DNA from 3 places in the Frateuria sp. sgz306004 genome. Region 3 is predicted to be linked to each of the others. Evidence: riboswitches for the same ligand, from Rfam matches in the RefSeq annotation. Region 3 holds a riboswitch; each other region holds the start of a gene.
The links. Region 3 has a riboswitch for cobalamin ahead of btuB (TonB-dependent vitamin B12 receptor). Riboswitches for the same ligand answer to the same signal wherever they lie in the genome.
Positions count from the first base shown of each region.

Region 1: another riboswitch for cobalamin. It lies ahead of btuB (TonB-dependent vitamin B12 receptor); the one in region 3 lies ahead of btuB (TonB-dependent vitamin B12 receptor).
Region 2: another riboswitch for cobalamin. It lies ahead of AC3G2C_RS14370 (ribonucleoside-diphosphate reductase subunit alpha); the one in region 3 lies ahead of btuB (TonB-dependent vitamin B12 receptor).

Region 1 covers NZ_JBYLFE010000007.1:147,195-154,574, forward strand. Annotated here, with positions in the region: gene AC3G2C_RS15870 (efflux RND transporter permease subunit) at 1-1,439, opposite strand, end outside; gene btuB (TonB-dependent vitamin B12 receptor) at 1,663-3,561, opposite strand; cobalamin riboswitch at 3,683-3,913, opposite strand; gene AC3G2C_RS15880 (hypothetical protein) at 4,071-4,316, shown strand; gene AC3G2C_RS15885 (hypothetical protein) at 4,479-5,612, opposite strand; gene AC3G2C_RS15890 (alpha/beta fold hydrolase) at 5,929-7,083, shown strand; gene AC3G2C_RS15895 (GntR family transcriptional regulator) at 7,141-7,380, opposite strand, start outside.
Region 2 covers NZ_JBYLFE010000006.1:137,534-144,913, forward strand. Annotated here, with positions in the region: gene AC3G2C_RS14355 (M13 family metallopeptidase) at 1-594, shown strand, start outside; gene AC3G2C_RS14360 (lipase family protein) at 747-1,955, shown strand; gene AC3G2C_RS14365 (alpha/beta hydrolase) at 2,038-3,000, shown strand; cobalamin riboswitch at 3,197-3,409, shown strand; gene AC3G2C_RS14370 (ribonucleoside-diphosphate reductase subunit alpha) at 3,558-6,050, shown strand; partial or broken gene AC3G2C_RS14375 (GIY-YIG nuclease family protein) at 6,143-6,438, opposite strand; gene AC3G2C_RS14380 (ribonucleotide-diphosphate reductase subunit beta) at 6,641-7,380, shown strand, end outside.
Region 3 covers NZ_JBYLFE010000003.1:330,107-337,486, reverse strand. Annotated here, with positions in the region: gene cbiB (adenosylcobinamide-phosphate synthase CbiB) at 1-50, opposite strand, end outside; gene AC3G2C_RS07715 (cobyrinic acid a,c-diamide synthase CobB) at 47-1,345, opposite strand; gene cobO (cob(I)yrinic acid a,c-diamide adenosyltransferase) at 1,354-1,983, opposite strand; gene AC3G2C_RS07705 (hypothetical protein) at 1,980-2,567, opposite strand; gene btuB (TonB-dependent vitamin B12 receptor) at 2,630-4,477, opposite strand; cobalamin riboswitch at 4,590-4,829, opposite strand; gene clpB (ATP-dependent chaperone ClpB) at 4,927-7,380, opposite strand, start outside.

The DNA of each region.
Region 1 (7,380 bases), on a different contig from region 3:
GTCAGCGAGATCACCGCCGAGATCACCACCGCCGAGGTCAGCGTGACGGAGAACTCGCGCAGCAACAGCGTGAACTGGTTGTTGCCGAACAGCAGCGGCGCGAATACCGCGATCAGCGACAGCGTGATGGACACCACCGTAAAGCCGATCTCCTTCACGCCCACCATCGCCGCCTCCAGCGGTGGCGTGCCTTGCTCCATATGGCGCACGATGTTCTCGATCACCACGATGGCGTCGTCGACCACGAAGCCGATGCACAGCACCAGCGCCACCAGCGACAGCGTGTTGAGCGTATAACCCAGCGACCACATCACCACGAAGGCACCGGCCAGCGACAGCGGCACGCTGATCATGGCGATCAACGTGGGGCCGACGCGACGCAGGAACACCAGCATCACCAGTGCCACCATCAACACGCTGAGCATCAGCGCCACCTGCACTTCGTGCAGAGCCGACTTGGTGGTCTGGGTGAGGTCGAAGATCGGGGTGATCTGGATATCGGCCGGCAGCCAGGCACGCATCTGCGGCAGCTTGGCGCGTACCGCGTCGGCGGTCGCCACGGCATTGGCTTCCGGGCGCTTGCTAATGCGCAGCGCAACGGCACGATCCTGGTTGAACCACGCGGCCTGGTATTCGTCCTGCTGGCCGCTGGTGACCTTGGCGACGTCGGACAGGCGCACCGGTGCGCCATTGCGGCTCGCGATGAGCAGGCTGGCAAAGTCGTCCGGTGAATGCAGCGCGTCGTTGGCGGTCACCGTCATCTGCGTGCGGCCATCGCTCAGGGCACCCTGCGGCGAGGTCACGTTGGCGGCCCGCAGCGCATTGGCCACATCGTTGGCGGTGAGGCTCTTGGCGGCCAGCGCCTGGGTGTTGAGCTCCACGCGCACGGCGCGCGGGCGTCCGCCGATGACGCGCACCTGGGCCACGCCGGGAATCTGGGCGATGGCCGGGTTGATCAGCGTGTCGGCCAGGTCATACAGCTTGTCCGGTGGCAGCGAGTGCGAGGTGAGCGACAGCAACAGCACTGGGATGTTGGCGGTGTTGAACTTGTAGTAACGCGGTGGCGCGGGCATGTTGGTGGGGAGGTCCACCATCGCGGCGTTGATGGCGGCCTGCACGTCGCGCGCCAGCTTGTCGGTGTTGTTGCCGAAGTTGAACAGCATGCGCACCGAGGTGGAGCCGTCGTTGCTCTCCGAGTGCATCTCCTTGATGCCGGCGATGCGGCCCAGGTGACGCTCCAGCGGCGCGGCCACGGTGGAGGCCATGGTCTGCGCGTTGGCGCCGGGCACCTCCACGTACACCACCATGCCGGGGAATTCGATCGAGGGCAGCGCGGCTACGCCCAGCAGCAAATAGGCCCACAGGCCGGCCAGGGCCAGCCCCAGCGCCAGCAGCGAGGTGCCGATCGGTCGGCGGATCAATGGCGCAAACAGGTTCACGGGTTCCCAACCCTTGGCGATGACGCGTCCCCGCGCGCCTTACGGACGAAGGCGCTACCGCGACGGGTCACCTCGTTCGCCTTTATGCCTGCAACCGCGCACGGGCGAATGTGCCGTTAGTCGGTGGCATGCGCTTCGTCTTGTTGGCGCAAGCCTGTCTGCGTGGCGTCGAGACGCGAACGGCGCGGTAGCCGCGCCGTTCGGTGGGTACTTCGAGCTGGTCTCAGCGTGCGGCCGGGCTGTAGCGTACGGTGAGGAACCAGCTGCGGCCGGGCTGGTTGAAGTAGTAGGCCGTTGCGTAGTTGCGATCGAACACGTTGGCGAGACGCGCTTCCACGCGCCACTGCGGCGCAAAGTCGTAGCTGGCGCGCAGGTCGGTGGTGCTGTAGCCGCCCAGGCGGTGTGTGTTGGCCAGGTCGTCGTAGGCTTTGCCGGAGGCGAAGAAGCTTGCGCCGATGCCGAAGGCGTCAAAGCGGCGGTCCACGTCCACGCGCGCAGTCTGCTCAGGGCGGCGCGGCAGCAGGTTGCCGCTGGCGCTGCCCTGCACGTTCTTGGGCTGCATCAGGGTGAGGTAGCTCTGCACTTGCCAGCCATCGAGGTTCACCCCGAACTGGCCTTCCACGCCACGAATGCGCGCCTTGCTGATGTTCTGCGGCACGTAGTTCTGGTCGAGCTGGATCAGGTCGGTGATGCGCGTCTGGTACACGTTCACGCCCCAGTTCCAGGTGTCCTGCGTCTGGCTCAGGCCGAGCTCGCCGCTGCCCGAGCGCTCCGGCTTGAGGTTGGGATTGCCCGAGCCGTAGGGGTAGTACACGTCGTTGAAGGTCGGCGCGTGGAAGGCGGTGCCATAGCTGGCCGACAGGCGCAGGCCGTGGTCGAACGCGTAGCCCCAAGCCACGCTGCCGGTGTCGTGGTTACCGAACTGGTCGTTGTGGTCGTGGCGCACCGAGGCCTGCACTTCGTTGCGGCCGAACGTGCCCATGTATTGCGCGTACACGCCGGTGTCCTGGCGGTCGCTGGCGAGGTAGCCGGTGGCGCTGTTGATGTGTTCCTGCTGGTAGTCCACACCCACGGTCAGCAATTGGTTGGTCGCCAGCGTCACGTCGTTCTGCCAGGAGGCCTGGTTGCGGCGGGAGTACGCGTAGCCGACCTTGCCGTACGGGTAGTACGTGGTGGTGCCGGCGTATGGGTCGGTGTAGGTGCCCTGGTAGTAGTTGGTGGAGTCGTCGCGGCTCTGGCCGGCGTTGAGCGTGACCTTCCAGGCATCGAGCGGCGTGAAACTGAGCTTGGCGCCGGAGACGATCTGCTGATTCACCGCCTGATTGCCGCCGTAGGGGCTGCCGGCGTAAGCGACTACGTTCTTGCTGCGCAGCCAGGTGGCTGACAGTTCAGTGCCGTTGTCCCAGCGATAGCCGCCGTTGGCCATGCCGTTCCAGTTGCGGAACGGATCGTTGTTCGGGTCGTCCACGAAGCAGCCCGCGCCCTGCTCGGCCGCGCCCAGGCGGCAGGCCGGGATGCCGCTGGTGTACTGACCACCCAGGCCCACGTTGAACCAGCTATGCGAATCGCCACCGGAAAGGCCAGCGTGTCCGTCCATGTAGCTGCGGTTGCCGGTGCTGAGGCTCAGCGACGGGCTCAGCCTGCCATTCGGGTTGCCGTGGCGGGTAAAGATCTGGATCACGCCACCCACCGCATCGGCGCCGTACAAGCTCGAACGAGGGCCGCGCACGAGCTCGATGCGCTCGATCTGGTCCACCGGGATCTGCTCGTACGCCGGCAGGCCCGCGCCCACGGTGCCGATGCGCACGCCATCGACCAGTACCAGCGTGTGGGTGGAGTTGGTGCCGCGCAGGAACAGCGAGCTTTGCTGGCCAAGGCCGCCCGATTGCGCGAACGATACGCCCGGCAGGCCCACCAGCAAGTCACGCACCGATGCTGGCTGCAGGCGTTCGATATCGGCGCGGGTGATCACGGTGACCGAAGACAATGCCTCGTCCGTGGTGATGGCGGTGCGTGTGGCGGTAACGATCACCGACGACAGCGAGGTCGCCTGGGTGGTATCGGCCGCGTGGGCGGCGAGCGAGCAGCACAGCAGCGCGGCTGCCAGCGGGGTCTTCTTCATGCGTGTTCCTTCGGGCGCGCACATCCGCGCAACCCTGGGTGGGGTTTCGATGGCAACACGGTGGAGAGGGCGTAGCCCGGCGAACGGCCATGACACGACACTCGACCTCGCCCACCGCGAGTCTTTCGTCACATGTCGGGCCGGTCTCCGGGCTTGCGTGCGGCATGCCGGGTGAGGGCATGCAGTCGTGGTCGCCTTCCCATGCATACGCACAGTGGCATCGTGACCGCGGCTGGATTCGCGCGCTTACCGTTGCGGGGGCAGCGCCGGACTAGCTGCATGGCAGCGCACCGGCTTCCCGTTTCATCCCGCCGAGATACGCGGCGGGACACCCGAACGGGCGAAATGTTAACGAGGCGGCGATGGCGCGGCAAATGCCCTGTGCTCTCGCTGGCGCCTGATATGCAGGAATTTGCGTTTTCAAAGGCGGCAAACTCTTTACGCGATCTATATGGGGCGCGGGTTCGCGCATATCGCTTCTTTATGGGGTGGCGACCCAGAATGGCGCCATGAAGAACGCCAACTCTCGCCCGCTCATCGACTTGCCATGGCGACACGTGCTGTTGCTGACCTGCGCACTGCTGTTCGCTGCGTCCATCTACAAGCTGATGATCGGTGCGGGAGCGGAGGCCGGCGTGTGGCGCGGCGCGGCGCTCACCTCGCTGTACTTGGGCTTCTGCATCACCCAGCGCCGGCTGTTTACGCCGGCGCGCCGCTATGTCGACTCGCTGCCTCGCGAGCGCTTCATCAAGTAACCCCCCGTTTCATGTCTCCCCGTGGCTTGCGCCAGCGCGTGCGCGTGCCTCGTCCATGGAGGGAAGCCGCGTGCCGGTGGGCGCATGCGGTTTCACGAGGTTCGCCTCACGCGACCGCCACGGCAGGGCGCCGTGGGCGGCGGGGAGACATGGAATTGGCTTTTAGCCCGCCTTGTTGGGCGCTTGCTGGGCGATCTGTCGGCAGCTCGTGCTGTAGTCGCGCAGGTTGCTGCGCACCGCATCCAGGTCCAGCGCAAAGCCGTAGCGTACGGCACCACCGCGATCGGCCAGCCATGCGCCCATCGAGTGCGCCGCCAGCAGCTGATTGAGTTGCGCTACGGGCACGGGGTGACTGAACACCAGCGATTGATTCACCGCGGCGACGCCGTCACGTTCGCCCTGCGGCGTGGGTTGCTGGTCGATCTCGAAGTACGAATGCGCGACGCGTGCGGCGATCTTGCGCGAGCGCTCGGCGCCCACGCTGTAGTACGCCGTGAGTGTCATGCCATCGGGGCGGCAGAGCAGCGTGATGCGATGCTCGCCATCGCGCGCTATCTGGCTCAGCGATAGCGAGGTAGCGCCGATCATCGGGTGATAGCTCGCGGTGGTCGGCAAGCGGCCGTTGTTGGCCAGGCCACTGGCGAGCATCGGGTCGGCATCGAACCAATGCACGTCGCCTGTCGGCGTATTGGCGGGTGCGGCGAACACGCCGGCACGAATACCCATGTCTTTCAGATACGCCGCCTTGTCGTCGGCCGACACACTATCGGTGACGCCGGCCTGCACGCCCAGGCGATCGTTACCGGTGGGCGCCCAGCGATAGAGGCCACCGAGATAGGCATAAGCGCAGGCATCCAGACATTGCGCGGCGCGTGGCCCGGCCGGCATGCGTGCCGTGCGGCGTGGCACGCCCAAGTGCGTGGCGAGCGCGCCATCGCGAAACAGTCGACCCAGTGCCAGGCCGCTGGCCATGTCGCCGCCGTTGGCGTTCAAGTAGATATCGGAACCGGGTGGAATCTTGCCGGCTTTGATCAACGCCTCAAGCCGATGCGGCGCATCGGCGTCGATGCGGCCATACAGATACACCTGCGGCACCTTCGCCACGGCCAGCGTCATGCGGTCGTTGTTCACCTGGATGGCGAGCTGGTCGCTGTTGGCCGGCACGCTGCCGCGCGTGCCTGGCTCCAGTGCGTGCGCGTACCCGATCAGCATGGCGCCGCTGGCGAGAAACGCGGCACGCACGGCGCGCGTGGATCGCAAGAACGAACGGAGGCGAGGGCTGGTGAACACAGGCACGACTGAATCCGGAGACGACGGTCGCTCAGTGTGCGTGGTTTGACATGCGGTGCAAGTGAAAGGGCCCTGCCTTCGGATAGCTGACGGTCAGGTGGATGAACGAGGTGTCCGGACACGCCATAGTGTCCGCGGCAGCCAATCCCGGACGTCCGCGAGATTGTCCGCGGACTGCGGTCATTGGCGCTTGTCTTGGCGAAAGTGCCAGAAAAACAGGGGTTTCCGCTTTGGCACGCTGCTTGCCATATCTGTCATGACATCGACGGTGCAGGGGCTCCGTCGGCATGGCTTCGCTTATCGAGATTCCAAGGAGATGGCTTTGAACACCTTCCGCACCACCCTGCTGTTCGCGCTGACCTTCGCCGCCGGCATCGCCGCCCAGCCTGCCGCCTATGCCGCCGACGCGTCGAGCAAGATGATGTCGCGCGAGCGTGTCACCAGCATCCTCGACAACAACCGCATGATCGACACCACGCAGGGTGTGAACGAGAAGATCAAGGTGCACATCAACGGTATCGACCAGTGGATCTCGGTGCGCGGCAAGGATCGCCGCAACCCGATACTGCTGGTGCTGCACGGTGGTCCGGCCGCGCCGATGATGCCAGAGGGCTACATCTTCCAGACGCCGTGGGAGGACTACTTCACCGTCGTGCAGTGGGATCAACGTGGCGCCGGCAAGACCTATCGCGCCAACACCGAGGAGGCCATGGCGCCCGGCATGACCGTGGCCGGCATGACCGATGACGCCAGCGAACTGGTCAAGTACCTGCGCGATCGCTACAGCAAGCAGAAGATCTTCGTGCTTGGCCACTCGTGGGGAACCGTTCTGGGTGTCGAGCTGGCGCAGAAGCATCCCGAGTGGATCTACGCGTACATCTCCGTGGGCCAGGTGGTGAACGGTCGCCGCAACGAAGAGGATGGCTTCAACTTTGCGCTCCGCCAGGCCAAGGCCGAAGGCAACGCCACGGCGATCCGCGAGCTGGAGGCGATGGCGCCCTATCCGGGCCCGGGCCCGCTCACCCTCGACCGGCTGGGCATGCGCAGCAAGTGGGAGATGTACTACGGCGGCCTGGCCTGGGGCCACAAGGACTACCAGTTCGACGTGGACGGCGAGGAGCTGTCGCCCGATTACAGTCGCGCGGATCTGGAGGCGATCGACAAGGGCAGCCTGTTTTCGCTCAATCACCTGATGCAGCCGCTGCTGGACGTCGACTTCGACCGCACCACGCATTTCAACTGCCCGGTGATCGTGTTCGTCGGCGCGCACGACTACACCACCTCGCACACCCTCACCGAGGAGTGGTTCGGTCACCTGCAGGCGCCCTCAAAGCGTCTGGTGAGCTTCGCCGATTCGGCGCACATGATCATGCAGGAGCAGCCCGGTCGCTTCCTGCAACACCTGCTCACCGATGTGCGCCCGCTGGCCGAGAAGGCCGGCGACGTGGCCCCGGCGGAGGTGGTGCGCGACCACTGAGCCTGCACGGCTAGGCGAATCAAATGCCCCGGTCGGTAACGGCCGGGGCATTGGCGTTCAGTCGGTCTGCAGCTCGGCGACGAAATCGTAGATGTCGCCGCGATACCACGAGGTGGTGAACTCCACCACGCGGCCGTCATCGAGAAAACTGCGACGTTCGATGTTGAGGCCGGCGCTGCCCACCGGCACGTGCAGCAAGCGCGCCTGCTGCGCGCCGAGCGATACCGCGCGCAGGCGCTGCAGGGCGCGGCGCGGGCGAGCACCTAGCGCTTCCAATACCTGGTACAGCGAGTCGTG
Region 2 (7,380 bases), on a different contig from region 3:
CGTGACATCGTGTTCCCCGCCGCGATCCTGCAGCCGCCCATCTTCGACCCCAGCGCCGACCCCGCCATCAACTACGGCGCCATCGGCGGCGTGATCGGCCATGAACTCACCCACGGCTTCGACGACGAAGGCCGCAAGATCGACGCCGACGGCAAGCTGCGCGACTGGTGGACCGGTGCCGACGCCAAGGCCTTCGACGAGCGTGCCAAGAAACTGGGTGCGCAGTACGACGCTTTCCAGCCCCTACCCGGGGTGCACATCAACGGCGACCTCACCATGGGCGAAAACATCGCCGACCTGGGCGGCCTCACGCTGGCCCTGGATGCCTACCACGCCTCGCTGCATGGCAAGCCCGCGCCGGTGATCGATGGGCTCAGCGGTGACCAGCGCGTGTTCCTCGGCTGGGCACAAGCCTGGCGCGGCAAGCTCACCGACGACGCCATCCGCCGCCAGGTCACCAGCGACCCGCACTCGCCGCGCGCATTCCGCGTCAACGGCCCGGTGCGCAATATCGATGCGTGGTATCGGGCCTTTAACGTGCAACCGGGCGAGCAGCTCTACCTCGATCCGATGGAGCGTGTGCGGATCTGGTAGCCCGAACTGGGTTGACCTCCTCAGCCCGCAGGTCGCTTACCTAGAGCACCCGGCTAGCCTTCACTGACGCGCGGCCGTCGCGTCAGTGAAGGCGTACACTCTTGGTGATACTGTCGCCGCTTACCATGGCGCGCACAGCACGGGAGCACGCCATGGCACCGAATGCAACGCGACGATCTCACTGGAGTCGCTGGCTGGGCGGGGCGCTGCTGGCACTGCTGACGGCCGGTGCGCTCACCGGCTGGCTTACCCTGCCCACACAGCCGGATGCGTTCTATGCGCCGCCGCGCCACCTGCCCACACAGCCCGGCGTGCTGCTGCGCGTGGAGGCCTTTGATCGTGACGTGCCGGCGGGTGTGCACGGCTGGCGCATCCTCTACACGAGCACCCACGGCGATGGCACGCCGGCGCTGGCCAGCGCCATCGTGCTGGCACCTGCGCAACGTGGCGACCACGCTCTGCCGGTGATTGCCTGGACCCACGGCACCACGGGCGTGGCCAGTGGTTGCGCACCGTCACTGTTGGCCCACCCGTTTGCCAACGTGCCGGCGCTGCCGCAGGCGCTGGCGCAAGGCTGGGCCGTCGTGGCTACCGACTACACCGGCCTGGGCACGCCTGACGCGCACCGCTACCTGATCGGCGAGGACGAGGCGCGCGCCGCGCTGGATGCGGTGCGGGCGGCGCATCGCATGGGTGGCCTGGCGCTGGCGAACGATACGGTGGTGTGGGGACACTCCCAAGGCGGGCACGCCGCGCTGTGGACCGGCATCGTGGCCCCCGCCTACGCGCCCGAAGTGCGAGTGATGGGCGTCGCGGCGCTGGCGCCCGCCAGTGATTTGCCGGCACTGCTGCATCGCGACCAGGACAGCCTGATCGGTCGCCTGTTATCCGCCTACATCACCAGCGCCTACGTCAGGCAGTATCCCGAGTTGCGCATGGAGGAACTCGTGCGCCCCTGGACGGCCTCGCTGACGCGCGACATGGCGCGTCGCTGCCTGGCCGGCGCCGGTGGAGTCGTCGCCGCCGGTGAAGCGGCGCTGCTACGGCGCAGCCTGTTTCGTGAAGACCCCGCCAGCGGTCCGCTCGGCGCGCGCCTCGCGCAGAACGTGCCGGGCGCGCACATCGAGGCGCCCTTGCTGATTGCCCAGGGCCTGACCGACACGCTGGTCTGGCCCGATCTACAGGACGCCTTCGTGCACGGTCGCTGTGCCGCCGGCCAACCATTGCGCTATCGCCGCTATGCAGGGCGCGACCACCTTTCGCTGGTGGCTGCCGACTCGCCATTGACGGCAGACCTGCTGACCTGGACACAGCAGCGCTTCGCCGGCATCGCCGACGAGGGCAATTGCTCTCGCCAATGAGCACCCGCCATGCGTCATGGCAGGCGCATCCGGCGCGGACATGCGATATACGTACGCGCCCATGCCCTGGCCCAGGATTGCCATGCGTCGCCTTCGTTGCTGGTGTGCAAGCCTCACCCTGAGCCTGGCCTGCGTGTCGGCCATGGCATCGTCATCGCCGGTAACCGCCACCGGCCCGGCCGGTAGCCTGGCCGGTACGCTGGAAACGCCGGACACCGCGCCGGCGCATGCGCCACTGGTGCTGATCATCCCCGGCTCGGGGCCGACCGATCGCGATGGCAATAGCCCGACAGGGCTGCATGCCGCGTCTTATCGCCTGCTCGCCGAGGATCTGGCCAGGCAGGGTGTGGCGAGTGTGCGCATCGACAAGCGCGGGATGTTCGGCAGCGCCCATGAAGGCCTGGACGCCAACCAGGTGACGATGGACGACTACGCCGCCGACGTGGACGCCTGGGTGCGGCAGCTGCGCCAGACACGTGGCGCCTCCTGTGTCTGGCTGCTGGGCCACAGCGAAGGCGCACTGGTGGCCACCCTGGCCGCGCAGCGCACGCAAGGCGTGTGCGGTCTGATCCTGCTCGACGGCGCGGGGCGATCCTCCGCCGATGTGCTGCTGGGGCAACTCGAACGCTATCCCGCCAACGCGCCACTGCTGCCGCGTGCCAGGAGCATCGTCGAGGCGCTGCGCCATGGCCAGCACGTGGATGTCGCCAGCGATCCGGCGCCCCTGCAACGCCTGTTCCGGCCCAGCGTGCAGGGCTTCCTGATCAGCTGGTTCGCCCAGGATCCCGTACAGGCGCTGGGCAAGACCCACGGCCCGGCGCTGGTGATCCAGGGCAGCGACGACCTGCAGGTCACCACCGACGACGCACGGCGCCTCGCTGCCGCGCGGCCGGGCGTGCAGCTGAAGGTGATCGACGGCATGAATCACGTGCTCAAGACCCCCGCCGCGGGGGACGCGGCCAATCTGGCGAGCTACGGCGACCCCAGCCTGCCCCTGGCCGAGGGACTCGTGGCCGCCATCGCGGGTTTCGTCCACGGCAAGTAAGCACCCTCCGACAGGCTCCTCTCGACCGAGACCGGCCGCCCCGGGCCGGTCATTACGGCACCGCCGCGGACCTCCTCCCGGGCCGACCGGGCCAGAAAATTTTCTGCAGCAGGCTAAGCCCGTTCCACGGCTGGCATTTTCCGGCTTATCCACGCGCCATCCACAATCTGTTGGGTTGACCCACCCTGATCCGCCCGATATGTTGTGCCCCGTCGGTGCCACTCTCAGACGTCACGTCGGACTGGCTTAAAAGGGAATCCGGTGCGAATCCGGAGCTGCCCCGCAGCGGTAAGCGGAAACGAAAGCCAACAACGCACTGGCCCTCAGCGGCTGGGAAGCGGGAGCGAGTAGGCGGGTCGCAAGACCCACGTCCGCAAGTCCGAAGACCTGCCGACACGCTGGCGCCGAAGCGCGCCAGTGACTGGGTGACGGCTTCCGCGGGGAGGCGCGTCGAAGCGCGGGGTTGAGCCCCGCCGCTCGACCGTCCGCGAAAGCCCAGCCTTCAGCCCTGCGCGCGGGAGCAGGTGGTTGATGACCACGCTTGGAGCGAAGTCGCCATGCAACCTATCGATACCACCTCGCGCGAACGCCACGACGATCGCGTGGAAGATACCGCTTTCTCCGCCGCCAGCGCCGTGGCCGACACGCCGCGCGCCGACGCACCCTTCGCGCTGACCCCGCCGCACAACCCCGGGCAGATGCGCGTGACCAAGCGCAGCGGCCGCCAGGAAGTGGTGGACGTGAACAAGATCGTGCGCGCCGTCACCCGCAGCAGCGAAGGCCTGCACGGGGTGGACCCGCTGCGCGTGGCGCTCAAGACCATTGGCGGCCTGTACGACGGCGCCACCACGCAGGAACTGGACGAGCTGTCCATCCGCACCGCCGCCGCCCTCACCGCGGAGGAGCCCGAGTACGGCCAGCTCGCCGCGCGCCTGCTCAGCGCCTTTATCGACAAGGAAGTGAGCGGCCAGGAAATCCAGAGCTTCTCGCAATCCATCGCGCGCGGCGCGGAGCTGGGCATCGTCAACGATCGCCTGCGCGACTTCGTGGCCACCAATTCGCGCAAGCTCAACGACGCCATTGATCCGCTCGCCACGCGCCGCTTCGAGTACTTCGGCCTGCGCACCGTGTATGACCGCTACCTGCTGCGCCATCCGCAGCTGCGCAAGGTGGTGGAAACCCCGCAGCATTTCTTCATGCGCATCGCCTGCGCCCTGGGCGGCGGCGAGATCGGCGAAACGCTGGAACTGTATCGCCTGCTCTCCTCGCTGGAATACATCGCCAGCTCGCCGACCCTGTTCAACTCGGGCACCGCGCACGAGCAGCTCAGCTCCTGCTTCCTGCTCGATTCGCCAGCCGACTCGCTGGAGTCGATCTACGAAAAGTACGGCGATGTCGCCAAGCTCAGCAAGTTCGCCGGCGGCATTGGCCTGGCCTATTCGCGCGTGCGTTCGCGCGGCTCGCTGATCAAGGGCACCAACGGCCATTCCAACGGCCTGGTGCCGTGGCTGAAGACGCTGGACGCCTCGGTGGCCGCCGTGAACCAGGGCGGCAAGCGCAAGGGCGCCGCCTGCGTGTACCTGGAACCGTGGCACGCGGATATCGAGGAATTCCTCGAACTGCGCGACAACACCGGTGACGACGCACGCCGCACGCACAACCTCAACCTCGCCAACTGGATCCCCGACGAGTTCATGCGTCGTGTGGAAAGCGACGGCGACTGGTCGCTGTTCGATCCCAAGGTCGTGCCGCACTTCGTCGACAGCTGGGGCGAGACCTTCGAGCGCGCCTACCGTGAGGCGGAAGCCAATGGCCTGGCCGTGAAGAAGGTGAAGGCGCGCGAGCTCTACGCCCGCATGCTGCGCACGCTGGCCCAGACCGGCAACGGCTGGATGACCTTCAAGGATCGCAGCAACGCGACCAGCAACCAGACGGCCAAGCCGCAGAACGTCATTCACCTGTCCAACCTGTGCACCGAGATCCTGGAAGTCACCAATGCCGAGGAAACGGCGGTGTGCAACCTGGGCTCGGTCAACCTGTCGCGCCACGTGGTGGATGGCCAGTTCGATTTCGACAAGCTCGCCGCCACCGTGCGTACTGCGGTGCGCCAGCTCGATCGCGTGATCGACCTGAACTTCTACCCCATCGACACCGCCAAGGTCGCTAACAGCAAGTGGCGTCCGGTGGGCCTGGGCGTGATGGGCCTGCAGGACGTGTTCTTCAAGCTGCGCCTGCCGTTCGATTCGGCCGAGGCACTGGCGCTGTCCACGCGCATCGCCGAGGAGATCTACTTCAACGCGTTGTCGCAGTCCAACGAGCTGGCCATGGAGCAAGGCGCGCACCCGGGCTTCGATGAAAGCCGCGCGGCCAACGGTGAGCTGCAGTTCGACTACTGGCCCAGCGCCACGCCGCACGACCAGGCACGCTGGGACGCGCTGCGCGAGTCGATCAAGGCCAAGGGCCTGCGCAACTCGCTGCTGATCGCCATTGCGCCCACCGCCACCATCGCCTCGATCGCCGGCTGCTACGAGTGCATCGAGCCGCAGGTGAGCAACCTGTTCAAGCGCGAAACGCTGTCGGGCGACTTCCTGGTGGTGAACCGCTACCTGGTGGAAGAGCTGAAGACGCTGGGCCTGTGGACCACGGAAATCCGCGACGCCATCAAGCTGGCCGAAGGCTCCATCCAGGGCATTGCCGCCATTCCCGAGCGCCTGCGCACGATCTATCGCACCGTGTGGGAGCTGCCGCAGAAGGCGTTGATCGACCTGGGCGCGGCACGCGGCGCGTACATCGACCAGAGCCAGTCGCTGAACCTGTTCATGGAAAACCCGAACATCGGCCAGCTCAGCTCCATGTACATGTACGCATGGAAGTCCGGCATCAAGACCACCTACTACCTGCGCTCGCGCCCGGCGACCAAGATCGCCAAGACCACGGTGTCGGCGGCGCCTGCCGCCAAGCCCGCCGCGCCGGTCGTGGATCAGGAGCAGGCGAATGCTGCCGTGTTCTGCTCGCTGGAGAACCCGGAGTATTGCGAGGCTTGCCAGTAAGCATCGGCCGTCGTTTCAGTGGAGGCTGGAACCCCGTGCCCTTTGCTCGGCGCTGGAAAGGCACTGGGTCCCAGCGTTCGCTGGGACGACGGTCAAATGCAGATGTCGTCGTAGAGGTCACGCCAGTAAGAGTTGGTTTTCTCGATGATGTCGATCTTCCAGACCCGCATCCACGCCTTGATTGCCTTCTCTCGCCGGATGGCCGACTCCATGGTTTCGTGCAGTTGTACCAGACCAACGTATGAACCTGATACTGGCGGGTGAACCCTTCGACGGCGTCGTTGCGATGCTGCCAGATGCGTGCCGGCAAGTTGGAGGTGACACCCGTGTACAAGGTGCCGTTGCGAGTGCTGGCGAGGATGTAGACGCACGGTTGGCGGACGCCCATGGAGAATCTCGGTTTGAACCTAACTTGAGCTTGCCTCCTCCACGCACTCAACACGACCGTCATCCCAGCGAATGCTGGGATCCAGCGCCCTTCTCCGACACGTTTCAGTGGATTGACGGAAGGCACTGGATTCCCGCTTTCGCGGGAATGACGGGCAAAGACTCACAGCGCCGACATAGGCTGCTCACACTGAAGGAATCTCATGTCCACCCAGCACATTCTCGACCCCGGCTTCGAACTCACCCTGCGCCCGATGCGCTACCCCGAGTTCTACGAGATGTATCGCAATGCCATCAAGAACACCTGGACCGTGGACGAGGTGGATTTCTCGCTGGACGTCACCGACCTGCGCTCCAAGATGTCCGAGGCCGATTGTCACCTGATCCATCGCCTGGTGGCGTTCTTCGCCACCGGTGACACCATCGTGGCGAACAACCTGGTGCTGAACCTGTACCAGCACATCAACGCGCCCGAAGCGCGCATGTACCTCTCGCGCCAGCTGTTCGAGGAAGCGCTGCACGTGCAGTTCTACCTCACCCTGCTGGATACCTATATTCCCGACCCGACCGAGCGCAACAAGGCGTTCGCGGCCATCGAGAGCATTCCCTCGATTCGCCAGAAGGGCGAGTTCTGCTTCAAGTGGATCGACTCCGTGCAGAACCTGCAGAAGCTGGAAACGCGCGAGCAGCGCCGCCAGTTCCTACTCAACCTGATCTGCTTCGCCGCCTGCATTGAGGGCCTGTTCTTCTTCGCGGCCTTTGCGTACGTGTACTTTCTGCGTTCGCGCGGCCTGTTACATGGCCTGGCGTCGGGCACCAACTGGGTGTTCCGCGACGAGAGCTGCCACATGGCCTTCGCCTTCGACGTGGTGCGCACCGTGCGTGCGGAAGAGCCCGAACTGTTCGACGAAGAGATGCGCGCACAGATCGAGCAGATGCTGGA
Region 3 (7,380 bases):
CAGCAGGCGTCGAGCAACACGGCGGCGAAGGCGGCCAATGCAACACTCATGGCAGGAACAGGCGCAACGCGGCCTCGGGAGCGGAAGGAAAATAGAAGTGCACGAAGCTGGCGGTGAAACGTCCACGTCGATACACCGCTTCACGACTTGGACCGCCGTCCGGATTGGCGGCCTGCGCCAGCGGCGCTTCGTGCACCTCCGCTGCGGCGTAGTGAAACGTGTGTCCGCGCAAACTGCCCTCGGGCAATTGCACCGATTGCATGCCCAGCCCACCCAAGCGCGATTGCATGCGAGCCGAGCCACGCAGCAAGCCGGCCATCGGCACGGGCTCGCCATCCACGGGCGCAAGCGTTTCCAGTGCGTAGAGCAATCCACCGCATTCGGCCAGCATGGGCTTGCCGGCGGCGACATGCGTGTGCAGCGCTTGCCGCAGGTCCTGCCTGGCGGCCAGCGTGCTCAGGTGCAGTTCGGGGTAGCCGCCCGGCAGCCACACCGCGTCGCACGCAGGCAGCGGGTCACCGGCCAGCGGTGAGAAGAAGCACAACTCCGCACCCGCGGCTCGCAACAGATCGAGATTGGCCGCATAGAGAAAACAGAACGCCGCATCACGTGCCACGGCGATGCGCTGTCCACGCAACCACGACGGCACCGGCACGGGCGCCACGGCATCGAACGATACGGGTGTCGGCATCGCCGTCGAGGCATGCATGGACCACGCATCGGCCAACGCATCCAGGCGCGCATCGATGTCCTCCAGCTCCGTCGCGGCTACGAGCCCCAGATGTCGCTCCGGCAAAGCCAGCGAGGCATCGCGCGGCAACGCGCCCAGCCACTGCAAGGGCGAAGGCACGCTCTCGGCCAGCAATTGAGCGTGATAGGCACTGCCCACACGATTGGCCGCCACGCCATACACATGAAGGCCCTCGCGATAGCGCGCCAGCCCCAACGCCACGGCGCCAAACGTCTGCGCCATGGCCGAACCGTCGATCACCGCGAGCACCGGCAAGCCCAGGCGCTGCGCGAGGTCCGCGCTCGACAGGCCACCATCGAACAGGCCCATCACGCCTTCCACCAGCAACAGATCGGCCTCGCCCGCGGCAGCGTGCAGGCGTGCCCGCACGTCGTCCTCGCCGTTCATCCACAGGTCCAGCTGATAGACAGGCGCACCGCTGGCGCGCTCCAGCACCATGGGGTCAAGAAAGTCCGGACCGGTCTTGAACACACGGACACGCCGACCCTGGCGCGTATGCCAACGGGCCAGCGCGGCCGTGACGGATGTCTTGCCCTGCCCCGACGCAGGCGCCGAGATCAGCAGCGCGGAACAAGCGCGCGTATGTGCACTCATGCAGCCACCTACAGTTCAATGCCCTTCTGTGCGCGGATACCGGCCTGAAAGGCGTGCTTGACCAGGCGCATCTCCGTCACGGTATCGGCAACGGCCAGCAACTCGTCAGGCGCCCCGCGACCCGTGACCACCACATGTTGCTCCGGCGGCCGCGCGGTCAGCGCCTGGCATACCTGCGCCACATCCAGATAGCCCTTCACCAGGGCGATGTTGAGTTCATCCAGCAAGACGAAATCGTAGGACGGATCGGCCAGCATGGCGCAGGCCACCTGCCAGGCGGCTGTCGCTGCGGCGATGTCGCGGGCCTTGTCCTGGGTTTCCCAGGTGTAACCCTCGCCCATCACGTGATAGTCCAGTTCCTCGGGAAAGTGTCGAAAGAAGGCCTCCTCGCCCGTGGAAAAGCTGCCCTTGATGAACTGCACCACGCCGCAGTGAAAACCATGCCCGAGTGAGCGGGCCAGCATGCCAAAGCCCGAGGAACTCTTGCCCTTGCCGTTGCCGGTGTTCACCACCAGTACGCCACGCTCGATGGTGGCGCGGGCGATCTTGCGGTCCACCAAGGCCTTCTTGCGCTGCATGCGCTCGCGATGGCGCTGCTCGGCGGCGCCTTCCGCCGCGCCCTGCTCGGTATCACTCATGCCTTTGCTCCTTCCCCCGTGGATGACGTCCCTTGCGACACGAGCCGGGCAACAGCAGCATGCGCCACCAGCGCCACGGCGACGTAACCCAGCGTGGTACGAACGAACAGCGGGCCCCATTGCCACAGTCGAGCCAGATACTGACTCATGTTGGGCTCGGCGTAGCGGCCGCCCAGCCAATAGAACGCGCCGTTGGATACGACGAACGACGCGCTGGCGGCCACCAGCGCCACCGCAAAGGCACCGAGCAAGGTGAGCGGCCGCGCGTTGAGACGCGGTGCGTAACCTCGACCGGCATACCACAGGGCCGCATAAGCCAGCGGCAGAAAGGCGTAGGCCGGTGTTACGCAGAAATCGCTGACCCCGGCGTATCGAATCGATGCCCAGTCCAATGCCACGGCGAGCAGCACCATCGCGACGAAAACAACATGCCTGCGCACGTACAAGCCACCGAGAAAGAACACGGCCATCGATGCATCGGGAAGGTGCAGCGCATCGCCAACATGCTTGAAGCGCGTCACCGCCATCGCCAGCGCCAACGCGAGCGTCCATGCGACAAGACGGGAACCTTGGGGCATCTTCATATCGTTACTCCACGAGGAAAATCGGGCGGGACCGGCCAACCGGCCCCGCCGTCGCATGCGCGTTACTGCGCCGGCTGATAGCGCAGGGTCAACATGACATTGCGACCCGGCTGGTTGTAGTACCAGGCAGTCTCATAGTTCTTGGCAAAGGCGTTATTGAGCGCCAACTGCACCTTGAACTCGCGGGTGAGCGCATAGGCCACGCGCAGATCCGTCGTGGCGTAGCCACCCAGTTCATGCCGGTTGGCCAGGTCGTCATAGCGGCGCCCCGCTGCGTACCAGGTGCCGCCGATGCTGAAATCACCAAAGCTCCGGTCCGCGTCCACGCGTCCGGACTGGCGCGCCCGGCGCGGCAGCAGGTTGCCGTGGTAGCCGACCGATTCGTCGCGCGGGTCCAGCCAGGTGGCGGTACCCGTGAGGTGCCACCCGGCCCACTGGCCACTGACGACGGCTTCGGCACCGCGAATGCGCGCCTCCTCCACATTTCCTGGCAAACCGGTGGATGCGTCATAGGTAATGAGGTTGCTGACGTTGTTGCGGAAGGCATTGAGCGACCAATAACCCCAGCCGTAGCTGCCACGCAGACCCACTTCGAGATTGCGCGAGGTTTCCGGCCCCAACCTGGGATTGCCATAGCCGGGGTAATACAGCTCGTTGAAGGTCGGCGCCTTGAAGGCGCTGCCGTAGCTGGCGGTCAGGCGCAGGCCTTGGGTGAAGTCCCAGCCCCACAGCAAACTGCCGGTGTTCTTGCCGCCGAACTGACTGTTGTCGTCACGGCGCACGCTGGCCTGCAGCGACTGTCGGCCAAAGCTCTGTTGCCACTGCGCGAACAGGCCGCGATTGATGCGGCTGTCCAGGGCGTACGCGGTGGAGCTGTCCACCGCATCGCGCTGCCAATCGAAACCGTCGGTGAGCACGCCGCCCCACAGCGCAGCATCCGCCTGCAACGAGCCGAGGTCACGATGCGTATCGAAGCGATCCTTGTAGATGCCGTGCAGGTAGTCCTTGCTGAAGTCGCCGCTGGTGCCCAGGCTCAAGGTCAGCGTGAGGGCCTGGCTGGGGCGGTAATGCACGCGGCCACCCACCACCTGCGTGGCGTTCTCGGCATAATCGGAGTAGCTGCCGTCGTACCCGTTGTGACCTTCGCTGCGGAAGGCGCGTGCGTCGGCATCCCACTGATCGTCGAAGCGGTAGCCGCTCTGCAGGGTTAGGGCATTGTTGCGGTAGCCGTCCTTGTCCGGCTGGTCGGCAAAGCAGCCCGCCCTCGCCTCCAGCGCCCCCATGCGGCACGCGTTGATGCCGTGCGTCTGGTCATGCGATGCCTCCAGCGCATACCAGCCGTTGCCGACCTTGCCGGCCAGGCCGGCCGAACCGGTGAGGTGGCTGTAGCTGCCAACGCCCAGCATGAAGCTCGGCACAAAGGTGCCTTCGGGGCGTCGCGTAAAGATCTGAATCACGCCACCGATCGCCTCCGAGCCGTAGAGGCTGGAAAACGGGCCGCGCACGATCTCGATGCGCTCGATCTGCTCCACCGGGATGTCCTGCAGCGAAGCGCTGCCCAGGGTGGCCGAACCGATCTTGATGCCGTCCACCAATACCAGCACGTGATCGGCCTCGGTGCCGCGCAGGAATACGCTGGTGCTCTTGCCGGGGCCGCCGTTGTTGGCCAGTTGCAGGCCGGGCGTGCCGCGCAGCAGGTCGGCCAGTGATGCCGGCTGCAGTCGTTCGATATCGGCGCGCTCGATCACGGTAACCGCCGAAAGGGTCTGATCCTGCGTCTGTGCGGTGCGCGTGGCGGTGACCACCACGCCGTCCAGATCGGTGGCGCCATCGGCGAACGCGGGAGAGAACACGGACAACAACGCCGCCGCCAGCACGGCGCGGCGTACAAAGGGAACCTGGATGGCCAAAACATTGCTCCTGGACCGCGCCTGCCCGCGCGGGTGAGTCGGGGTAACAGGCAGGCGGAAGGAGACGTGGCGGCCGCACGAGGTACGGCATCCATGACATGGCCCACCGCCTGTCTGGTCGTACCTCGAGGCCGGTCTCCGGGCTCACGAACGCGGACATCATGTCCGTCGGAACGACGCCTTCCCATGCCTGCGTGGCACAGTGGCTTGCTTGCCGTTCCGGCGATCGCCAGGGATCGCCGTTCGCCTACCGTTGCGGGGGCAGCTCCGGACTAGGCGCTTACGCGCCGCACCGGATTCCCGTTTCAACCACCGGCATAGTGCGGTGGTCACCTCAGGCGGCGGGGATGGTAACAGAGCTTGTCGCCCCCGGGGGCGCGCCCCCAACGCAAGACGCCCGCCCTGCTTCCACAGGACGGGCGTCCAAACGCCGCACGATGTGGCCTGGCTTATTGCTTTCTGAAGCTCAGGTGGCCGTGCTCCGCATCCACCGCCACGGTGCTGCCGGCGGTAAAGCGACCTTCCAGGATCTCCTTGGCCAACGGATTCTCCAGCTGCTGCTGGATGGCCCGCTTGAGCGGGCGTGCGCCATACACCGGATCGAAGCCCACGTTGCCCAGCAGGTCCAACGCCTTGTCGCTGATCTCCATCTTGAGCTGACGCTCGGCCAGGCGCTTTTCCAGATAGGCCAGCTGGATCTTGGCAATGGCGCGAATCTGCTTTTTCTCCAGCGGGCGGAACACCACCAGCTCATCGAGTCGATTGATGAACTCCGGCCGGAAGTGCGCCTGCACCACACCCAGCACCGCGGCCTTCATCTGCATGTAGTCGGCCTCGCTGTCGCCGGCGTGCTCCTGGATCATCTGCGACCCCAGGTTGGAGGTCATCACGATGACGGTGTTGCGGAAATCCACCGTGCGGCCCTGGCCGTCGGTGAGTCGACCATCGTCGAGCACCTGCAGCAGGATGTTGAACACGTCCGGATGCGCCTTCTCCACCTCATCCAGCAGGATCACGCTGTACGGCCGGCGGCGCACGGCTTCGGTCAGGTAGCCGCCCTCTTCGTAACCCACATAGCCCGGGGGGGCGCCGATCAGGCGGCTCACGGAATGCTTCTCCATGAACTCGCTCATGTCGATGCGCACCATCGCATCCTGGGTATCGAACATGAACTCGGCCAGCGCCTTGCACAGCTCGGTCTTGCCCACGCCGGTGGGGCCAAGGAACAGGAACGAGCCGTACGGGCGATTGGGATCGGAAAGGCCTGCACGGGCGCGACGGATCGCGTCGGACACCGCGCGCACGGCCTCGTCCTGGCCCACCACGCGCTTGTGCAGCGCCTCTTCCATGTGCAGCAGCTTGTCGCGCTCGCCTTCCAGCATCTTGTTGACCGGGATACCGGTCCAGCGCGACACGACCTCGGCGATTTCCTCTTCGGTCACGCGATCCTGCACGAGCTTGAAGTCCTGCTTTTCGGCCGCCTGCGCCGCTTCGAGCTGCTTCTCCAGCTCGGGCAACTTGCCGTACTGGATCTCGCTCATCTTGGCGTAATCCTGACGCCGCTGAGCGGCCTCCAGCTCAAGACGCGCGGCTTCGATCTGCTCCTTCACCTTGGTCGCGCCCTGCAGCGCGGCCTTTTCGGACTTCCAGATCTCGTTGAGGTCGGAGAACTCCCGCTCCAGCTTCTCGATATCGGCATCCAGGTCGGCCAGGCGCTTCTTGGAGGCCTCATCCGTTTCCTTCTTCAGCATCTCGCGCTGAATCTTCAGCTGGATCAGGCGACGCTCCAGACGATCGAGCTCTTCCGGCTTGGAGTCGATCTCCATGCGGATGCGCGAGGCGGCCTCGTCCATCAGGTCGATGGCCTTGTCGGGCAGCTGGCGGTCGGGAATGTAGCGATTGGACAAGGTGGCCGCCGCCACGATGGCGGGGTCGGTGATTTCCACACCGTGATGCACCGCGTAGCGCTCCTTGAGGCCGCGCAGGATCGCGATGGTGTCTTCCACGCTGGGCTCGCCCACGTACACCTTCTGGAAGCGGCGCTCCAGCGCGGCATCTTTCTCGATGTACTTGCGGTATTCATCGAGCGTGGTCGCGCCGATGCAATGCAGCTCGCCGCGCGCCAGCGCCGGCTTGAGCATGTTGCCTGCGTCCATGGCGCCATCGGCCTTGCCGGCGCCGACCATGGTATGCAGTTCGTCGATGAACAGGATGATCTGGCCTTCGCTCTTGGCCAGATCGTTGAGCACGGCCTTCAGGCGCTCCTCGAATTCACCGCGGAACTTGGCGCCGGCAATCAGCGCGCCCATGTCCAGCGCCAGCACGCGCCGATCGCGCAGGCCTTCGGGCACCTCGCCCTTGACGATGCGCTGGGCCAGCCCTTCCACGATGGCGGTCTTACCCACGCCGGGCTCGCCGATCAGCACCGGGTTGTTCTTGGTGCGACGCTGCAGCACCTGGATGGTGCGGCGAATTTCCTCGTCGCGTCCGATCACCGGATCGAGCTTGCCCGACTCGGCGCGCGAGGTGAGATCCACGCAATATTTTTCCAGCGCCTGGCGCTGGTCTTCGGCGTTCTCGCTCTGCACCTTTTCGCCACCGCGCAGCTTCTCGATGGCGGCGTCGAGGTTCGCCTTGGTTGCGCCGGCGGCCTTGAGCGCCGAGCCCAGCTCGCCTTTGTCCTCCAGCGCGGCCAGCACGAACAGTTCGCTGGCGATGAACTGGTCGCCGCGCTGCTGCGCGAGCTTGTCGGTCAGGTTGAGCAGGCGCGTGAGCTCATTGCCCACGTGCACGTTGCCTTCCTGCCCGCTGACGCGCGGCAGGCGCTCGATGCTTTCGTTGATGCGCTGGCGCAGCGCGGGCACGTTCACTTGTGCCTGCGTGAGCAACGGCGCGGTCGATCC